DNA from 2 places in the Streptomyces sp. NPDC029956 genome. Region 2 is predicted to be linked to the other one. Evidence: riboswitches for the same ligand, from Rfam matches in the RefSeq annotation. Region 2 holds a riboswitch; the other holds the start of a gene.
The links. Region 2 has a riboswitch for glycine ahead of gcvP (aminomethyl-transferring glycine dehydrogenase). Riboswitches for the same ligand answer to the same signal wherever they lie in the genome.
Positions count from the first base shown of each region.

Region 1: it holds a riboswitch for glycine, as region 2 does, so the genes downstream of both, gcvT (glycine cleavage system aminomethyltransferase GcvT) here and gcvP (aminomethyl-transferring glycine dehydrogenase) in region 2, are expected to answer to the same signal.

Region 1 covers NZ_JBVHZJ010000074.1:26,537-36,076, reverse strand. The annotation lists gene ACZ4XX_RS36225 (FAD-dependent monooxygenase) at 1-53, shown strand, start outside; gene ACZ4XX_RS36220 (hypothetical protein) at 235-474, shown strand; gene ACZ4XX_RS36215 (L-serine ammonia-lyase) at 537-1,907, opposite strand; gene ACZ4XX_RS36210 (serine hydroxymethyltransferase) at 2,094-3,362, opposite strand; gene gcvH (glycine cleavage system protein GcvH) at 3,387-3,764, opposite strand; gene gcvT (glycine cleavage system aminomethyltransferase GcvT) at 3,842-4,966, opposite strand; glycine riboswitch at 5,140-5,238, opposite strand; gene ACZ4XX_RS36195 (AAA family ATPase) at 5,390-6,052, shown strand; gene ACZ4XX_RS36190 (enhanced serine sensitivity protein SseB) at 6,269-7,009, shown strand; gene ACZ4XX_RS36185 (enhanced serine sensitivity protein SseB C-terminal domain-containing protein) at 7,151-7,942, shown strand; gene ACZ4XX_RS36180 (ABC transporter permease) at 8,306-9,328, shown strand; gene ACZ4XX_RS36175 (ABC transporter substrate-binding protein) at 9,438-9,540, shown strand, end outside.
Region 2 covers NZ_JBVHZJ010000079.1:7,671-17,210, reverse strand. The annotation lists gene ACZ4XX_RS37000 (glutamate-cysteine ligase family protein) at 1-1,063, opposite strand, end outside; gene ACZ4XX_RS36995 (hypothetical protein) at 1,544-2,134, shown strand; gene ACZ4XX_RS36990 (DUF5999 family protein) at 2,467-2,673, shown strand; gene gcvP (aminomethyl-transferring glycine dehydrogenase) at 2,766-5,651, opposite strand; glycine riboswitch at 5,829-5,928, opposite strand; gene ACZ4XX_RS36980 (PRC-barrel domain-containing protein) at 6,042-6,407, shown strand; gene ACZ4XX_RS36975 (DNA polymerase IV) at 6,527-7,942, opposite strand; gene ACZ4XX_RS36970 (MerR family transcriptional regulator) at 8,056-8,733, opposite strand; gene ACZ4XX_RS36965 (bifunctional nuclease family protein) at 8,926-9,399, opposite strand.

The DNA of each region.
Region 1 (9,540 bases), on a different contig from region 2:
CGATGCTGTACGCCCACGAGACGGGCAGGAGCGTGGTGCCGACCCCGGCGTGACGGCGGTCGGGGCGACAAGCCCCGCGCATTGGTCTGGACCTATTGTGCGACCCTGCTCGCGACGGTACGTTCGTCCCGGCTGCGCAGCCGGCACGTTCCGCACCGCATCGCACCGCAACGCTCCACATCGCATCGTCACGCACTCCGCCAGGGCATCCCGGCGTTTCCAGGAGGACATGCCATGTACCGTCGCATCGCAGCCGCACTCGCCACCGCGGCCACGGCCGGAGCCCTCGCGCTCGGCACCGCCGGCTCCGCCGAGGCCGCGGGCCCCGGCTTCTACGCCCGCAGCCACCACGCCTCGTACGCCGAGTGCCAGGCGGCCGGCGTGGCGGGCCGGCCTCTCTGGGGCGCGCTGTTCCTCTGCGAGCCCTTCGGCCCGACGCACCCGAACGTCCACGTGCTCTGGGTGCGCTACTGACCCGGCCCCGGCCCGGGCGGCGGCGGCCGCCCGGCCCGGGGACCGTCAGGTGAACAACCGATTCAGCACTCGATGATGTTCACCGCGAGACCGCCGCGCGCGGTCTCCTTGTACTTCACGCTCATGTCCGCGCCGGTCTCCTTCATGGTCTTGATGACCTTGTCGAGGGAGACCAGGTGGCTGCCGTCGCCGCGCATCGACATCTTCGCCGCCGTGACGGCCTTGACCGCCGCCATGCCGTTGCGCTCGATGCACGGGATCTGGACCAGGCCGCCGACCGGGTCGCAGGTCAGGCCCAGGTTGTGCTCCATGCCGATCTCGGCCGCGTTCTCCACCTGCTCCGGGGAGCCGCCCAGGACCTCGGCGAGGGCGCCCGCCGCCATCGAGCAGGCCGAGCCGACCTCGCCCTGGCAGCCGACCTCGGCGCCGGAGATCGAGGCGTTCTCCTTGAAGAGCATGCCGACCGCGCCGGCCGCCAGCATGAAGCGGACGATGCCCTCGTCGTCGGCGCCGGGCACGAAGTTCGTGTAGTAGTGCAGAACGGCGGGGATGATGCCGGCCGCGCCGTTCGTCGGGGCGGTGACCACCCGGCCGCCCGCCGCGTTCTCCTCGTTCACGGCCATCGCGTAGAGGGTGATCCACTCCATGGCGTGCATCTTCGGGTCGCCCTCGGACCGCAGCTTGCGGGCCAGGTTCGCGGCGCGCCGGCGGACCTTCAGGCCGCCGGGCAGGATGCCCTCGCGGGCCATGCCGCGCGAGACGCAGGACTGCATGACCCGCCAGATCTCCAGGAGGCCCGCACGGATCTCGTCCTCGGTGCGCCAGGCCTTCTCGTTCTCCAGCATCAGCGCGGAGATCGACAGACCGGTCTCCTTCGCGAGGCGGAGCAGCTCGTCGCCGGTGCGGAAGGGGTACTTCAGGACGGTGTCGTCGGGGACGATCGGGTTCTCGCCCTGGACGGCGTCCTCGTCGACGACGAAGCCGCCGCCGACCGAGTAGTACGTCTTCTCCAGGACCAGGCCGCCCTCCGCGTCGTACGCGAAGATCGTCATCCCGTTGGCGTGGTACGGCAGGGCCTTGCGCCGGTGCAGGACCAGGTCGGCGTCGAAGTCGAAGGGGATCTCGTGCGCGCCGAGCAGGTTGATCCGGCCGCTCGACTTGATCCGCTCGACCTCGTCGTCGGCGGTCTCCACGTTCACCGTGCGCGGCGAGCTGCCCTCCAGGCCCAGCAGGACGGCCTTCGGGGTGCCGTGGCCGTGGCCGGTCGCGCCGAGGGAGCCGTACAGCTCCGCCCGGACGTGCGCGGTGTGGGCGAGCAGGCCCTCGTTCTTCAGGCGGCGGGCGAACATCCGGGCCGCGCGCATCGGGCCCACCGTGTGGGAGCTCGACGGGCCGATGCCGATCGAGAACAGGTCGAAGACCGAGATGGCCACGGAGGACTCCTTGTGGGGGCTAGACGCCGTTGTCTGCCGGGGTGGAGCAGAAAAGCGCGAAGAAGGACGTGCGGTACGGAGCGAGGACATGGGGTGGGGCACCGCGCTCACTGTCCAGTGTGCGCGGTGCCCCGAAGGTTCCGGACGAACGGTCGCAGACCGGCCGCGGAACAAAAGCGTACGAAATTACTTCAGACCGGGGTACAGCGGGTGCTTGTCGGCGAGCGCCGTCACCCGGGCCTTCAGCGACGCGGCCTTGTCGGCGTCGAAGCCGGGCTTCAGGGTCTCCGCGATGATGTCGCCGACCTCGGTGAAGTCGTCGGCCTGGAAACCGCGGGTCGCGAGCGCCGGCGTACCGATGCGCAGACCCGAGGTGACCATCGGCGGGCGCGGGTCGTTCGGAACGGCGTTCCGGTTGACCGTGATGCCGACCTCGTGGAGCCGGTCCTCGGCCTGCTGGCCGTCCAGCTCGCTGTCGCGCAGGTCGACGAGGAGCAGGTGGACGTCCGTACCGCCGGACAGGACGGAGACACCGTGGGCGGTGACGTCGTCCTGGACCAGGCGCTCGGCGATGATGCGGGCGCCGTCCAGGGTGCGCTGCTGGCGCTCCTTGAACTCCTCCGAGGCCGCGACCTTGAAGGAGACGGCCTTGGCCGCGATCACGTGCTCCAGCGGGCCGCCCTGGAAACCGGGGAAGACCGAGGAGTTCAGCTTCTTCGCGAACTCCTTCTTCGCCAGGATGATGCCGCCGCGGGGGCCGCCGAGCGTCTTGTGCGTGGTGGAGGTCACCACGTCCGCGTACTCGACCGGGTTCGGGTGCAGACCGGCCGCGACCAGACCCGCGAAGTGGGCCATGTCGACCCACAGGTAGGCCTCGACCTCGTCCGCGATCCGGCGGAACTCGGCGAAGTCCAGCTGGCGCGGGTAGGCGGACCAGCCCGCGATGATCACCTTGGGGCGGTGCTCCTTGGCGAGGCGCTCGACCTCGGCCATGTCGACCAGACCGGCCTCGTCCACGTGGTAGGCGACCACGTTGAACTGCTTGCCGGAGAAGTTCAGGCGCATGCCGTGGGTGAGGTGACCGCCGTGCGCCAGGTCCAGACCCAGGATCGTGTCGCCGGGCTGGGCGATCGCGAAGAGGGCGGCCTGGTTCGCGGAGGCACCGGAGTGAGGCTGGACGTTGGCGTACTCGGCGCCGAACAGGTCCTTGATCCGGTCGATCGCGATCTGCTCGGCCACGTCGACGTGCTCGCAGCCACCGTAGTAGCGGCGGCCCGGGTAGCCCTCGGCGTACTTGTTGGTGAGGACGGAGCCCTGCGCCTCCATGACGGCGACCGGAGCGAAGTTCTCCGAGGCGATCATCTCGAGGGTGGACTGCTGACGGCGGAGCTCGGCGTCGACGGCGGCGGCGACGTCCGGGTCCAGCTCGTGGAGGGGAGTGTTCAGAAGCGACATGAATCGATCCCTAGGGGTCTCGGTTTAGCCGGCGGTGAAGGCGGCGTACTCGTCGGCGGTGAGCAGGTCCTCAGGCTCGCCCGTGAGCCGTACCTTGAACAGCCAGCCACCCTCGAACGGAGCGGTGTTCACGAGGGACGGGTCGTCCACGACGTCCTGGTTGGCCGCGACGATCTCGCCCGTCACCGGGGCGTACAGGTCGCTGACCGACTTGGTGGACTCCAGCTCGCCGCAGGACTCGCCCGCGGTCACCGAGTCGCCGACAGCCGGGAGCTGGGCGTAGACGACGTCACCGAGCGCGTTGGCCGCGAACTCCGTGATGCCGACCGTCGCGACACCGTCCTCGACGGCCGACAGCCACTCGTGCTCCTTGGTGTAGCGCAGCTGCTGGGGGTTGCTCATGACCTGATTCTCCTGGATCGAGGGAGTGCTGATGAACGTGGGTCTTGCGGGGTGAGACGCGAGGTGAGACGGATACGTCACTTCTGGCGCTTGTAGAACGGCAGCGCGACGACCTCGTACGGCTCGTGGGTGCCGCGGATGTCCACACCTACACCCTGGGTGCCGGGCTCGGCGTGCGCCGCGTCCACGTACGCCATGGCGATCGGCTTTCCGAGGGTCGGGGACGGGGCGCCGGAGGTGACCTCGCCGATCACCACGCCGTCCTTGACGACGGAGAAGCCGGCACGCGGGACCCGACGGCCCTCGGCGACCAGACCCACCAGCTTGCGCGGCGGGGCGGTCTCGGCGCGCTCGGCGGCCTTCTCGAGCGCCTCACGGCCGACGAAACGGCCGTCGTCGGTCGTCTTCTCGAACTTCACGACCCGGCCCAGGCCCGCGTCGAAGGGGGTCAGCGCGGTGGTCAGCTCGTGGCCGTACAGCGGCATGCCCGCCTCCAGGCGGAGCGTGTCGCGGCAGGACAGGCCGCAGGGGATCAGACCGACCGGCGCGCCGGCCTCGGTCAGCGCCTTCCAGACGCCCTCGGCGTGCTCGGGCTTCAGGAACAGCTCGAAGCCGTCCTCGCCGGTGTAGCCGGTACGGGCGATCAGCGCGGGCACACCGGCGACCGTGCCGGGCAGGCCGGCGTAGTACTTCAGCCCGTCCAGGTCGGCGTCGGTGATCGCCTTCAGGATGCCGGGGGACTCCGGGCCCTGGACCGCGATCAGGGCGTACGCGTCACGGTCGTCCCGCACCTCGGCGTCGAAGCCGGCGGCGCGCCCGGTCAGCGCGTCCAGGACGATCTGCGCGTTGGAGGCGTTGGCGACGACCATGTACTCCGTCTCGCCGAGGCGGTAGACGATCAGGTCGTCGAGGATGCCGCCGTCCTCCTGGCAGATCATCGTGTAGCGGGCACGGCCGACGCCCACCGTGGAGATGTTGCCGACCAGGGCGTGGTCGAGGAGCTCGACCGCCTGCGGGCCGGTGACGGTGATCTCACCCATGTGGGAGAGGTCGAAGAGACCCGCCTTGGTGCGGACGGCGATGTGCTCGTCCCGCTCGCTGCCGTACCGGAGCGGCATGTCCCAGCCGGCGAAGTCGGTCATGGTCGCGCCCAGCGAACGATGCAGGGCATCGAGGGCGGTCAGACGGGGGGCAGTGCTCATGGGGTGGCTCCCGGGTCCCAAGGGCGTGATCGGTGACGAAAACACATGACGGGCGAGGACGTCCTCCCCATCTGTCATGGAACCTGAGAGGTTCACCGAGAGCATCTCGTCGCCGAGAGATCGGTTTGCACCTTGGGTGGGGACACGGCAGGTGTCCCGCTTTTCAGATCTGCCTCATCCACGCGGTACGGGGCCTGAGAGATTCAAGGGAGGGTCTTGCTCCTTCGGCGTCCGGACACGCCTGGCGTCCGGAACTCTCCCGCGCGGATTCGAGCGGCCGGTATGCGATTGTGTGGCGACTGTGCGCGCCTGGCGCGCACATCATTGCACGCGAGGTCGGCGGGGCACATCGCTTGTGTCCCATTACCGCTTCTTTACACTTTGTGGGCAAGGGTCTTCCCAGGCCCGGCAGGGGGAGAAGCGATGAGGTTCCAGCACACCGGCGCTTACGCGCCGAGTACCGGCATACCGTCCCAGCGAGCCCGTGCCCGGACCCGTGGCCGCGGGCGGCTCCTGCGGGACCTGCGCGAGCGCGGCGGCCGCGGCCCCCGCGCCCTCACCTTCGCCGCCGGGGACCTGGTGGTCGTCTCCGGGCTGCCCGGCAGCGGCAAGTCCACCCTCATGCGGCGCGCCGCCGAGGGCGCCGGCATCGACTCGCAGGACACCCGGGAGCGCTGGGAGGCCCGGATGCCCCGTCTCCTGCCGTACGCCGTCTACCGCCCGCTGGTGCGGATCGCGCACTACGCGGGGCTGCGCCGCACCCTGAGATCCGGCGCCGGAGTGATCGTCCACGACTGCGGCACCCAGTCCTGGGTGCGGGGCTGGCTCGCCCGGGAGGCCCGCCGCCGCGGACGGTCCCTCCACCTGGTCCTGCTCGACGTCGACCCGGGGACCGCCCGTGAGGGCCAGCGGGCCCGCGGCCGGGGCGTGTCGTCGTACGCCTTCGCCCGGCACCGGCGGGCCGTCGCCCGGCTGGTCCGGGCGGCGGAGTCCGGCCGGCTGCCGCACGGCTGCGCCTCCGCGACCCTGCTCGACCGGGACGCGGCGGACACCCTGCGGAAGATCGGCTTCCGCCAGGCGACGTGAGGCGGCCCGAGGCGGACGCCCGCGACGTACGCCGGTCGGCGCCGACGCGGGCCGCTGTGACGTACGCCGGTCGGCGCCGACGCGGGCCGCTGTGACGTACGCCCCTGTCCAGGAGTGCCCGTACCCCTTCTTTTGGCCACGGCGGCGCCGGGGCGGCGTTAGGGTGCTGCCGGGGCGGCCGGTACGGCAGGCCGTGCGAGAAGGGGAAACGGGACCGTGGACGTGACGTGGCCGGGCAACGAGCTGGAAGAGGTTCTTGCCGCCTCCCTCGGCAACCCCTCGGCGGGCGCCCGCCTGGTCGAGGTCCTCGGCCGCAGCCCGATCTGGGTGCCCCTGCCCAACGGCGGCGGACCCGACAGCGCGAACCTGGACCTCGCCACCATGGAGATCGACGGCGCGGCGTACGTCCCCGTCTTCAGCTCCGAGGAGCAGTTCCTCGCCTGCGTCGGCAGCCACATGTCGTTCACCGTCGCCCCGGCCCGTGACTTCGCCCGCGGCCTGCCCCCGCAGCTCGGCATCGCCGTGAACCCGGGCGGCGTCGTCGGCGTGCCGCTGCCCCCGCCGGCCGTCGCCGAGCTCTGCCGTGTCGGCCGCACCCCGCTCGACGGGCCCGCCACCGGCGGCCGCGTCCGGCTCTTCGAGCCCGACTGGCAGGACGACCCCGTCGACTTCCTCGCCGCCGCGTCCGCCGAGTTCGAGGCCACCGGCGTCGTCACCACCGCCCGCCGGGCGCTCGCCAGCGTCGAGGGCACCGAACCCGCCCTCTTCATCGGCGTCCAGCTCGTCGCCTGGGACGGCGTCGACCGCAACGCGCCGCTGGACGCCCTCGGCCGTGCCCTCGGCCGCGTCGAATGCGCCTGGCCGGTCAACCTCATCCTGCTCGACATGGCACAGGACCCGGTCGGCGACTGGATGCTGGAGCGGGTGCGCCCCTTCTACCAGCGCGCCGCCGTGTGACGGACGGCCTGTTTAAGCTGAACTTCTCGACAGCAGGACGACGTCGTCAGGACAGACGCCGTCAGGACGGACGTCGTAGGACGGACGTCGTAGGACGGACGTCGGAACAGACGTGGTGACGAAAGAGGGGCGGGACCCAGGGTGAGCGCGTCAGGCACCGCTGCGACCGGACAGGTCGAGCACATGCTGCGCCAGGTGGCACCCGGACGCTACGACGCGTACGAGCAGTTGCTGCACGCCCTCGCCGACGGCGAGCTCTGGATGCTGCTCTGGCACGGCTCGCCCGGCTCGTCCGACGCCCAGTACGGGAACATGGAGGTCGACGGCTTCGGCTACGCGCCCTGCGTCACCTCCGCCCAGGAACTCGCCGCCTCGGGCTGGCACCGCGCCCACGAACTCGTCACCGGCCGGGAGATCGCCCGCGCCCTCTACCCCGACCGCTGGGGCGTCTGGCTGAATCCGCACGCCCCCGGCGGCGGTGTCGGCATCCCCTGGGCCGACCTGCGCCGGATCGCCACCGGACTCGACCGGATGCCCGCAGGGCCGCTCCGGGTCACCGAGCCCACCCTGGAGATCCCGCAGTTCTACGCGCTCCTCACGCAGAACGCGCACCGCACCCCGGCCGTCCGGGCACTGCGCCGCGGCTGGGTCCAGCCCGCGCTCGGCTCCCCGTACCTCGCGATCGGTCTCGACCTGTACGACACCTCGCCGACGGCCGTCGACACGGTCCGGGCGATGATGCGCCAGTCCATCGGAGCCGTACCCGACGGGCTGCCCGTCTCGACGGTCGCCCTCTCCGACGCGTACGACCCGGTGGCCCTCTGGCTGCGGGCGAACGGCCGCCCGTTCTACGACCGCGAGGCGCACGCCGGCCGCGGCTCCGCACCCGTTCCGGGCTACGGATACCCGCCGCCGGCGCCGTCCGGATACTGAGACGTACCCCCACTCGCGTCCCGCCCCACCAGCCTCCGGAGTCCGCTCCGGAGGCTTTCGTTCGCCCCAATTGAGGAGCTCGAACGCCTAGTTGAGGGGACATGTCCGATTGGGGGGAAGAGGACCCGAGATGGTCCGCTCACGTGATCGCGACGTCCGGATAACGGAAGTCGCAGCACCGCATCACGTTTGAGCAAACATTCCTCGTCAGGGCTGGCGGGTGATCACAAGCGCATTGAAGACTCCCCGGAACACCGGGCGTTCGGCTCCTTTCGAGCAGGTGCCCAGCAGGTTGTTCCACCGAGCCGCTACCCGCGGCGGGCAAGGGCCGGCTACCGGCGGCCGAGAGGGGTCCTCACCACGATGACGGCACCACTGCACGAGAAGAGTGCGGGCGAGGCGACCGCCACCGTCGATGGCGCGCCCGACGCCCCCGGCACTCCTGGCGGCGCCCCCGCCAGGACGATCGAGGGCCGCTCGCCCTGGCAGATCGCCTGGACCCGCCTCAAGCGCGACAAACTGGCCCTCGCCGGCGCCTTCGTCGTCGTCTTCCTCGTCCTCGTCGCGATCTTCGCGCCGGTCATCGTGAGCCTCCTGGGCCACCCGCCGGAGGAGTTCCACGAGGACCAGATCGACCCGCTGTTCGGCACCCCGATCGGATCCTGGGGCGGTGTCAGTTCCGACTTCCTCTTCGGGGTCGAGCCCGTCAACGGCCGCGACGTCTTCAGCCGCATCGTCTACGGCGCCCGGATCTCGCTGCTCGTCGCCTTCCTCGCGGCGGTCTTCGCCGTCGTCCTCGGTACGATCCTCGGCATCATCGCCGGCTACTTCGGCGGCTGGATCGACGCGGCCCTCAGCCGGGTCATGGACGTGATGCTCGCGTTCCCGCAGCTGCTCTTCACGATCGCCCTGGTCTCCGTCCTGCCGAACGAACTCCTCGGCCTCGACGGCTCCGGCGTCCGCATCGCCGCCCTGGTCGTCGTCATCGGCTTCTTCGGCTGGCCGTACGTGGGCCGCATCGTCCGCGGTCAGACCCTCTCGCTGCGCAACCGCGAGTACGTCGAGGCCGCCCAGAGCCTCGGCGCCGGCCGCCTCTACATCCTGCGCCGCGAGCTGCTGCCGAACCTGATCGCCCCCATCACGGTCTACGCGACCCTCATGATCCCCACCAACATCCTCACCGAAGCGGCGCTCAGCTTCCTCGGCGCGGGTGTGAAGCCGCCCACGGCCTCCTGGGGACAGATGCTGTCGACGGCCATCACCACCTACGAGTCGGACCCGCTGTTCATGGTGATCCCCGGCCTCGCGATCTTCATCACCGTCCTGGCGTTCAACCTCTTCGGCGACGGCGTGCGTGACGCGCTCGACCCGAAGGGCTCCCGCTGACCGTCCGCAGACGACCCGCACGACCCGCCCCTGCCGCTGGCGACAGGAGGCCCACCCCAATTCGGCGGACCGCCGTAAGGCCGCCACTATCCCGGAGGTTGCTGGACCCATGCTGAAGAGCTCTCAGCGCAGAATCGCCGCGGGCGCGCTGCTCGCGGCGGCCACGATGGTCGTCACCACCGCCTGTGGTGGTGGCACCGGTGACAGCGGCG
Region 2 (9,540 bases):
AGTAGAAGGCCGCGTTGGCGATGACGTCGGTGACGGTCGGCCCGGCCGGCAGGACCCGGTTCTCGACGCGCAGATGCGGTACGCCGTCGACCCAGCCGTACACGGGCCGGTTCCAGCGGTAGACCGTGCCGTTGTGCAGGACGAGCTCCTGGAGGCGCGGCACCCCGCCCTGGTCGAGGACGAGGAGCGGGTCCTCCTCGTCGCAGATCGGCAGCAGCGCGGGGAAGTAGCGCAGGTTCTCCTCGAAGAGGTCGTACACCGAGTCCACCCACCGCTCCCCGAACCAGGTGCGCGGCCGGACGCCCTGGGCCTGGAGTTCGGGCGGCCGGGTGTCGGTGGCCTGGGTGAAGAGCGGCGGCCTGGACTCGCGCCACAGTTCACGGCCGAAGACGAAGGGGGCGTTGGCGCCGAGCGCGATCTGGACGCCCGACACCGCCTGCGCCGCGTTCCACACGGCGGCGAAGCGGGCCGGCGTGACCTGGAGGTGGAGCTGGACCGAGGTGCAGGCCGCCTCGGGAACGATCGACTCCGAGGTGCAGAGCAGCCGTTCCACCCCGTGGATGTCGAGCGTGAAGTCCTCACCCCTGGCGGCGAGGATCTGGTCGTTGAGGAGCGTGTAGCGGTCCGCTGAGGAAAGGTTCTCGGGGACCAGGTCGTCCTGGGTGAGCGTCGGCAGTATGCCGATCATCACGACGCCCGCGTCGAGTTCCGCGGCCTTGCGGTCGGCGTATCCGATTCCGGTGCCGATCTCCTCGGCGAGCCGGTCGAATACGCGCCCGTCGAGCTGGTGGGGCGCGATGTTCACTTCGAGGTTGAACATTCCGAGTTCTGTCTGGAAATCGGAGCTTGCGATCTTTTCGAGAACCGGCCCGTTCAGCATGCGGGGCAGTCCGTCGGCACCGGCCAGATTGAGTTCGATCTCCACGCCCATGAGATTGCGGGGACGGTCGAACCTCTTCTCCGCCAGAAGCCTCGCGAGCCCCGCGAGACACTGCTGGAGCTTTCTCCGGTACTGCTGTCGGTCGGACGGGCCGAACCCGTCGGCCACGACCTTCTCCCCCATCGAAGCGTCCCTCCGCGAATGGACGGCCGCCAGGACGGCCGCGCGTCACGGACCATGATGCCCACCCCGCTGATCCACAACGCCTGCGAAGGAGGGCCGTCGGAGGATAGGCTGGATGCTGCGCTCCACCGTCACATCCCAAGGGCACGGAACAATCGACATATACCAATGTCCTATTGTCCCGGGACCGGAGGCATGAATTCAGCCGTCCGCCCCCGCGAGGAATACGCAGGTGGGAGCACCACCACCCTCGGATTCCGCTTCTACGACCCTTGTTTTACGGCTTGATGACGCCTTGCCAGGAATATCGACGTCGTCTAGCGGAAACACTCCGTGAACACGTGTCGTATAAACTCCGCGGACGAGGCAGAGTGTTGGCGCCCGGTCATGGCCTCATGGCCCTCCTCTGGCCCCGCCGCCGACAGCGCCGTCGTACCTGCCCACGCATCACCGTGTCTCCTGAGTGAGAGGCGACCCACCATGCTCCGACCCTCCCCGGCCCCTGCGCCGGCCCTCCGCAGCGTCCTCGCGGCCCTCGGCTCACCGACCGCCGTCCGTGAGGCGCGAACTCCCGCCCTGCGGGCCGCGCAGGGACCACTGAGCCCCGAACTCCCCCTGCCCGTACATGTCCTCGGCGTCGCCGGGACCCCCGGGCAGGCCCCCCGCACCCGTCTCGCCGGCTGGCGCTTCCTGATCAGGAACGGGGGCCGGGCCATCGCCGCCGCGGACACCATGCTGACCCCGGACGGCTGGTCCTTCTCGCACTTCTTCGAGGGGCCCTACGTCACCGCGACGGAGCGGGCGCTGCTCCAGGCCGAGGCGCTGCCCGGCCCGTACCAGCCGCGACTGCTCTCCGTACCGGAGCTCTACATGCTGACCCTCTGGCTGCACGCCGAGCCGGAGGCGGACGGCGCCACCACCACCCCGGCCGCGGCGGATCTGATGGTGCCACTGGCGCCCGCCCCGCCGGGGATCGCGGCCCACCGTCCGTACCCCGTCGCCGACCTCCTGCCCGTGCTCAGTACGCGCCTCGCGCCGCCGCCCCTCCTGGGCTCGGCGGCGCCCGCCTGATCCACCGCACGAGCGTCACCGCCCCGTGACCCGCCCGGGTCACGGGGCGCACTGCTGTCCGAGCACCCGGCCCGAACGCGCCGCCCGAACACCCCTCCCGGACGGACTAGCCCACTGGGACCACTCCGAACCACCCAAAGAGACCGTGCAGTTGACCTGAACCGCCCCTGCGGGTGATGCGTCTTCCCAGGAAAGGACGAGCTGCCGCGAAATCCCTGCGGAAGACCGTCCATGGGGCAAGACTGGGATCGGAACCGAACCGACCGACGGGGGCGGCGATGAGCGCGAAGAGCCGCAGGACATCCACTACGACGCAGCGAAAGAACCCACCCATGTGCCAGCACCAGCCTGCCTGTCCCACCGCCGACTCCGCCGACCGCGAGGCGGCCCGACTGACGGCGCACCACCCGGAGCAGGGCTGGAGCCTGCTGTGCAACGGCGTCCTGCTCTTCGAGGACACCGGTGAACTGCTGCCGGACGGGCAGATCATCGCTCCGCACCGGCCGTTGTCGACGGGCCAGGTGACGACCGCCGCCTGACGGCACGCGCAACGCCCGAGGGCCGGCCCGGAGACGTCCTCCGAACCGGCCCTCGATTCACGCTCGACCGTCGTACGCGGCCGAGGTCATGCTCAGTTGTCGTACTCGTCCAGCGGCGGGCAGGAGCAGACCAGGTTCCGGTCGCCGAAGGCACCGTCGATGCGGCGCACCGGCGGCCAGTACTTGTCGGCGGCCGAGACGCCGGCCGGGAAGACGGCCTCGTCACGCGTGTACGCGTGGTTCCACTCGCCGCCCAGCGCCGCCGCGGTGTGCGGGGCGTTGCGCAGCGGGTTGTCCTCCGCCGGCCACTGGCCCGAGGAGACCTTCTCGATCTCGGCCCGGATCGCGATCATGGTGTCGCAGAAGCGGTCGAGCTCGGTCAGGTCCTCGGACTCGGTCGGCTCGATCATCAGCGTGCCGGCCACCGGGAACGACATCGTCGGTGCGTGGAAGCCGTAGTCGATCAGGCGCTTCGCGATGTCGTCGACCGTGACGCCCGTCGCCTTGGACAGCGGACGCAGGTCCACGATGCACTCGTGGGCGACCAGACCGGCCGGGCCCGTGTAGAGCACCGGGAAGTGCGGCTCGAGGCGCTTGGCGATGTAGTTGGCCGCGAGGACGGCGACCTGCGTGGCGCGCTTGAGGCCCTCGCCGCCCATGAGGCGCACGTACGACCACGAGATCGGCAGGATGCCCGCGGAGCCCCACGGGGCGGCCGAGATCGGGCCGACGCCGGTCTCCGGGCCCGCGGTGGGCTGGAGCGGGTGGTTGGGCAGGTACGGGGCGAGGTGCGCCCGGACACCGACCGGGCCGACGCCCGGGCCGCCGCCGCCGTGCGGGATGCAGAAGGTCTTGTGCAGGTTCAGGTGCGAGACGTCGCCACCGAAGTGCCCCGGCTTGGCGAGACCGACGAGCGCGTTGAGGTTGGCGCCGTCGACGTACACCTGGCCGCCGGCCTCGTGGACCTCGGCACAGATGTCGGCGACGTGCTCCTCGAAGACGCCGTGCGTCGACGGGTAGGTGATCATCAGCACGGACAGCTCGTCGCGGTACTGCTCGATCTTGGCGCGCAGGTCCGCGACGTCGACCTCACCGTCGTCGGCGGTCTTCACGACGACGACCTTCATGCCGGCCATCACCGCGGAGGCGGCGTTGGTGCCGTGCGCGGAGGACGGGATGAGGCAGACGGTGCGCTGCTCGTCACCGTTGGCTCGGTGGTAGGCACGGACGGCGAGGAGGCCGGCCAGCTCGCCCTGCGAACCGGCGTTCGGCTGGATCGACACCTTGTCGTAGCCGGTGACCTCGGAGAGGCGCTCCTCCAGCTCGGTGATGAGCGTGAGGTAGCCCTGCGCCTGCTCGACCGGGGCGAAGGGGTGCATCTGGCCGAACTCGGGCCAGGTCACCGACTCCATCTCGGTCGTCGCGTTCAGCTTCATCGTGCAGGAGCCGAGCGGGATCATGCCGCGGTCGAGCGCGTAGTCGCGGTCGGCCAGCTTGCGCAGGTAGCGCAGCATCGAGGTCTCGGAGCGGTGCGCGTGGAAGACCGGGTGGGTCATGTACGCGTCGGAGCGGAGCAGCCCGGCGGGCAGCGTGTCCTCGGCGGTGGCGTCCAGGGCCTCGACGTCGGCGGTGACGCCGAAGGCGCCCCACACGGCGGCGAGCTGGGCCCGCCCGGTGGTCTCGTCGCACGACATGGACACGTGGTCCGCTTCGACGCGGTAGAGGTTCACACCGGCCTCGCGGGCGGCGGCCACGACCTCGTCGGCCTTGCCGGGCACGCGGGCGGTGAGGGTGTCGAAGAAGGCACCCTGGGTGAGCTCCACGCCCCCGGCGGTGAGGCCGGCGGCCAGGATCGCGGCGTACCGGTGGGTACGGCGCGCGATGCCCTGGAGGCCCTCGGGGCCGTGGTAGACGGCGTACATGCCGGCCATGACGGCGAGCAGCACCTGAGCGGTACAGATGTTGCTGGTGGCCTTCTCGCGGCGGATGTGCTGCTCGCGGGTCTGCAGGGCCAGGCGGTACGCGCGGTTGCCGTCGGCGTCGACGGAGACACCCACGAGACGGCCGGGCAGGGAGCGGGCGTGCTTGTCCTGGACGGCCATGTAGCCGGCGTGGGGACCGCCGAAGCCCATGGGAACGCCGAAGCGCTGCGTCGTACCGACGGCGATGTCGGCCCCGAGCTCACCGGGCGAGGTGAGCAGGGTGAGCGCGAGCAGGTCGGCGGCGACGGTGACGATCGCACCGAGCTCGTGAGCGGCGTCGATCAGCGGCTTGATGTCCCGCACGGCACCGGAGGCACCGGGGTACTGGACGAGCACACCGAAGACACCGCGCTCGGCGACCTCGGCCGGGATGCCGTCGCTCAGGTCGGCGACGACGACCTCGACACCGGTCGGCTCGGCGCGGGTCTCGATGACGGCGATCGTCTGGGGCAGGGCGTCGGCGTCGATGAGGAAGACACCGTTCTTGACCTTGCCGACGCGCCGGGAGAGCGCCATGGCCTCGGCGGCGGCGGTGCCCTCGTCGAGCAGCGAGGCACCCGAGGTGGGCAGCCCGGTGAGGTCGGCGACGACGGTCTGGAAGTTCAGCAGGGCCTCGAGGCGCCCCTGCGAGATCTCCGGCTGGTACGGCGTGTACGCCGTGTACCAGGCCGGGTTCTCCATCACGTTCCGGAGGATCACCGGCGGCGTGAAGGTCCCGTAGTAGCCGAGACCGATCATGGGCGCGAGGACCTGGTTGCGGTCGGCGAGGGTGCGCAGCTCGGCGAGCACCTCGGCCTCCGTGCGCGCGGCCGGCAGGCCCAGCGCCTCGGTGTTCTTGATGACGTCCGGCACCGCGGCGGCCGTGAGCTCGTCGAGGGAGCCGTAACCGACCTGGGCGAGCATCTTGGCGCGCGCCTCGGCGTCGGGCCCGATGTGCCGCTGCTCGAACGGGATGCCCTGTTCGAGTTCGGAGAGCGGAATGCGGTTGGCGGTCATGTACGGAGGCCTCCTGGTCGTCACGACCTGCGAGGGGCACCACGGCGCGGGTACCCGGACGGCCTCCCCCTCTGTCATCTCAACCTGAGAGTTTCACCGGCACGCCTCATGGCACGCCGGCTTTCACCGTCGGTGAGAGCGCATGCCGTCGGACACCGCTCTGCTTTCCAGAGTGACCTCGTCCGCGCGGTACAGGGGCCTGAGAGATTCCGGGGAGGATTTGCTCCTTCGGCGCCCACCGGAAGGTTTCTCCGGGGGACTCTCCCGCACGGGGTCGACAGCCACAGCCAGCCTACCAGCGAGGTTGCGGCTTCCATCGCTCAAGTGGCCGACATCCCAGTTGTGCACTTTCGTAGGGGTGTAGAGCAGTTGCGACCAGTTGGAGGGACCGTGCAGACCGATATCGATCCGCGCAGCCTGATCGGCCGCAAGGCGTACGACCGGAACGGACACAAGATCGGAACCGTGGACGAGGTGTACCTGGACGACGCGACCGGCATCCCGGAATGGGCAGCGGTCCGCACGGGCCTGTTCAGCCGGGACGCCTTCGTCCCGCTCGAACCGAGCGAATTGATCGACAACGGCCTCCACATCCCGTACGAACGCGCCCTGATCAAGGACGCCCCCGACTTCGGGGTGGGCCGCCACCTCTCCCCGGAACAAGAGCTCCAGCTCTACCGGCACTACAGCCTGGCCCTCCCCTCACCCCCGTCGGACGCTCCGGACACGGACTTCGGACACCTGGCAGGCCAGTAGGAGACCACCCGCACCAGCCGCGCAGCTGCACGGCCGGTGCGGGTGGGAACACAAGCCCGGCCGCAAGGCCGGGCACACCATCGCGGCACCCGGCACCCGCCACCGCGCGAACCGCCGGCTCACCCCCGCCCCACCAACGGCAACGCCTCCCCCGGCTCAAGCTCCGGATCGTCCACCGCGAAGGTCCGGACCCGCCCCGGCGCCGATCCCGGCTCCTCGAACCGCACCGTCACCCGCCCCACCCCGCTCCCCTGCACCCACCCTGCGCCGTACACGGCGTGCCGGACGTCATGCCCGGGCGACCAATGCCGCTCCACAGGCGCAGGCACAGGAGCCTCAGGCTCGACAGAGGCCACAGCAGACCCGGCGGTCGCGCCCGCAGCACTGTCACCCGCGGTTCCCTCCACAGACGCCGAGGCCGTGACCGAGGCCCCCTCCGACCCCACGCTCGGCCCCGCCTCGGCCCCCGCCTGAGCGAACAGATCCTCCTGCGTGTAGTCCGCGAGCCCGCTCACCCCGACCCCCAGCAACCGCACGCCCCCGGTCGTGTCCACCGCTTCGAGCAGCCGCCCCGCCGCCTCCCGCACCACACCCGGATCGTCCGTGGGCCCCCGGAGCGTCTCGGACCGCGTGAGCGTCGAGAAGTCGAAGCGCCGCACCTTCAGGACGATGGTCCGCCCGGAGTGCTTGGAGGCCCGCAACCTCCCCACGCACCGCTCCGCGAGCCGCTCGACCTCGAACCTGATCCGGACCCGGTCGTGCAGGTCGACGTCGAACGTGTCCTCGACCGAGACCGACTTCGCGTCCCGCTCGGCCACCACGGGCCGATCGTCGTACCCCCGGGCCATCAGGTACAGCGAGGCCCCGTGCGCCCGCCCCAGGAGCCGCACGAGCTCGTCCTCGCCCGCCTCCGCGAGGTCGGACACGGTGGTCATCCCGGCCCGCCGGAGGTGCTCACCGGTCGCCGGCCCGACACCGGGCAGGATCCGCACCGACCGCGGCGCGAGAAGCTCCTGCTCAGTCCCGGGTTCGATCAGCACGAGGCCGTCGGGCTTCGCCTCCTCGGAGGCGATCTTCGCGATCATCTTGGATCCCGCGAGCCCCACGGACCCCGAGAGCCCCGTCGTCGCCAGGATGTCGACCCGCAGCCGCTCACCGGCCGCCCGCGCGCTCGCACTGTCGTCGGCCACGCCCCCGGCCTCCAGGTCCACGAAGGCCTCGTCGAGGCTGAGCGGCTCCACGAGCGGTGAGAGCCGTCCGAGCAGCTCCATGACCTGCTCGCTGATCGACCGGTAGAACGAGAAGCGGGGTACGAGATAGGCCGCGTTCGGCGCGAGCCGCCGCGCCTGGCCCATGGGCATGGCCGAGTGGACTCCGAAGCGACGCGCCTCGTACGAGGCGGTGGCGACGACGCCACGGGGCCCGAGACCGCCGACGACCACGGGCTTTCCGCGCAGGCTGGGCTTCGACGCCTGCTCGGCGGCGGCGAAGAAGGCATCCATGTCGAGATGCAGGATGGTGGGCGCGGCTCTCACACGTCCGATGCTGCCTCACACCACTGACAACGGCCCCCACCACACCGCACGGCCCGAGTCGTGAACCCGGGGGCCAAGCCCCACCGGCCCCCGAAGGGCCAGGTCCCAGCCCCTCAGACGGCCCGGTCCCGACGCCTCCGCGCCAGCTCGTCCCCCGGGTTGTGTCCCACGAGCGTCTCGCCCGTGTCGACCCGCTCCCCGTGCAGCTGCGAGAGCGCCGCCTCGACGTCCCGCCAGACCACGCCGACGGCGATGCCGAAGACACCCTGCCCGCCCTGGAGCAGGTCGACGACCTCGTCCGGCGAGGAGCACTCGTACACCGTGGCCCCGTCGCTCATGAGCGTCATCCGCTCCAGATCGCGGAAGCCCCGCGCACGCAGGTGCTGCACCGCGGCCCGGATGTTCTGCAGGGCGACCCCGGTGTCGAGGAAACGCTTGACGATCTTCAGCACGACGACGTCGCGGAAGCTGTAGAGCCGCTGGGTCCCCGACCCGTACGCGGGCCGCACGCTCGGCTCCACGAGCCCCGTACGCGCCCAGTAGTCCAGCTGGCGATAGGTGATCCCGGCCGCAGCACAGGCCGTGGGGCCGCGATAGCCGACCGTCTCACCCGCCGCGCCGGGACCGGTACCGGAAGCACCCCCGGGGCCCGCGGCCGCGCCGCCGCCCGCACCGGCGTCCGTACCCGAACCCGTACCGAAGTCGCCCACACTGCCGTGAAGCGGATACGGACCGCTGTCTCCGGACACGCGTCCGAGCGAGCTGCCTGCCGTACCGTCCGCGCTGCTCATCACGCCGACCCTCCGTCCTTGACCTGCCCACACGAAGGTAGGCAGTCACTCGGGGTGCGTCAACGATCGCCACACTCGGCACGCCGAGTGATAATCACCCTGAGAGTGGTTTCGCGTCTCTCTCGCCGGGGAAAGGCTACTCGAATGCTCTGACAGCACTCCGCGAACGGCCAGCGGCCGCGCCGCTTCGACTCACTGACTGTTGGTCCCGAAATCCTCCGGTGAGATCTGGTCGAGGAACTCGCGGAACTTCTCCACCTCGTCCTCCTGCTCGTCCGGAATCGCGATGCCGGCATCGTCCAGCACACCGTCACTGCCGTAGATCGGCGTTCCGGTCCGGAGGGCCAGTGCTATCGCGTCCGAAGGCCGCGCGCTCACCTCGACGCCGCTGGCGAAGACCAGCTCGGCGTAGAAGACCCCGTCACGCAGATCCGTGATGCGGACTTCGGTGAGTTCCTGTCCCACAGCCTCCAGCACGTCCTTGAAAAGGTCGTGCGTCAGCGGCCGCGGAGGGGCCATCCCCTGCTGGGCGAAGGCGATCGCGGTCGCCTCACCCGGTCCGATCCAGATGGGGAGGTACCGATCGCCTCCCACTTCACGCAGGAGCACGATCGGCTGGTTGGAGGGCATTTCCACCCGGACACCCACAACGTCGAGCTCGTTCACACAGCAACCCTAGGACGTGCCCGACCGGTTTGGATAGTCGGGCCCACCCAAGCCCACCCCCGCACACGCCCCGAACCCGGTACGAACCCGACAAGAACCCGCCCCGAACCCGGCACGAATCGGCCCCGAGAACTCACGGGC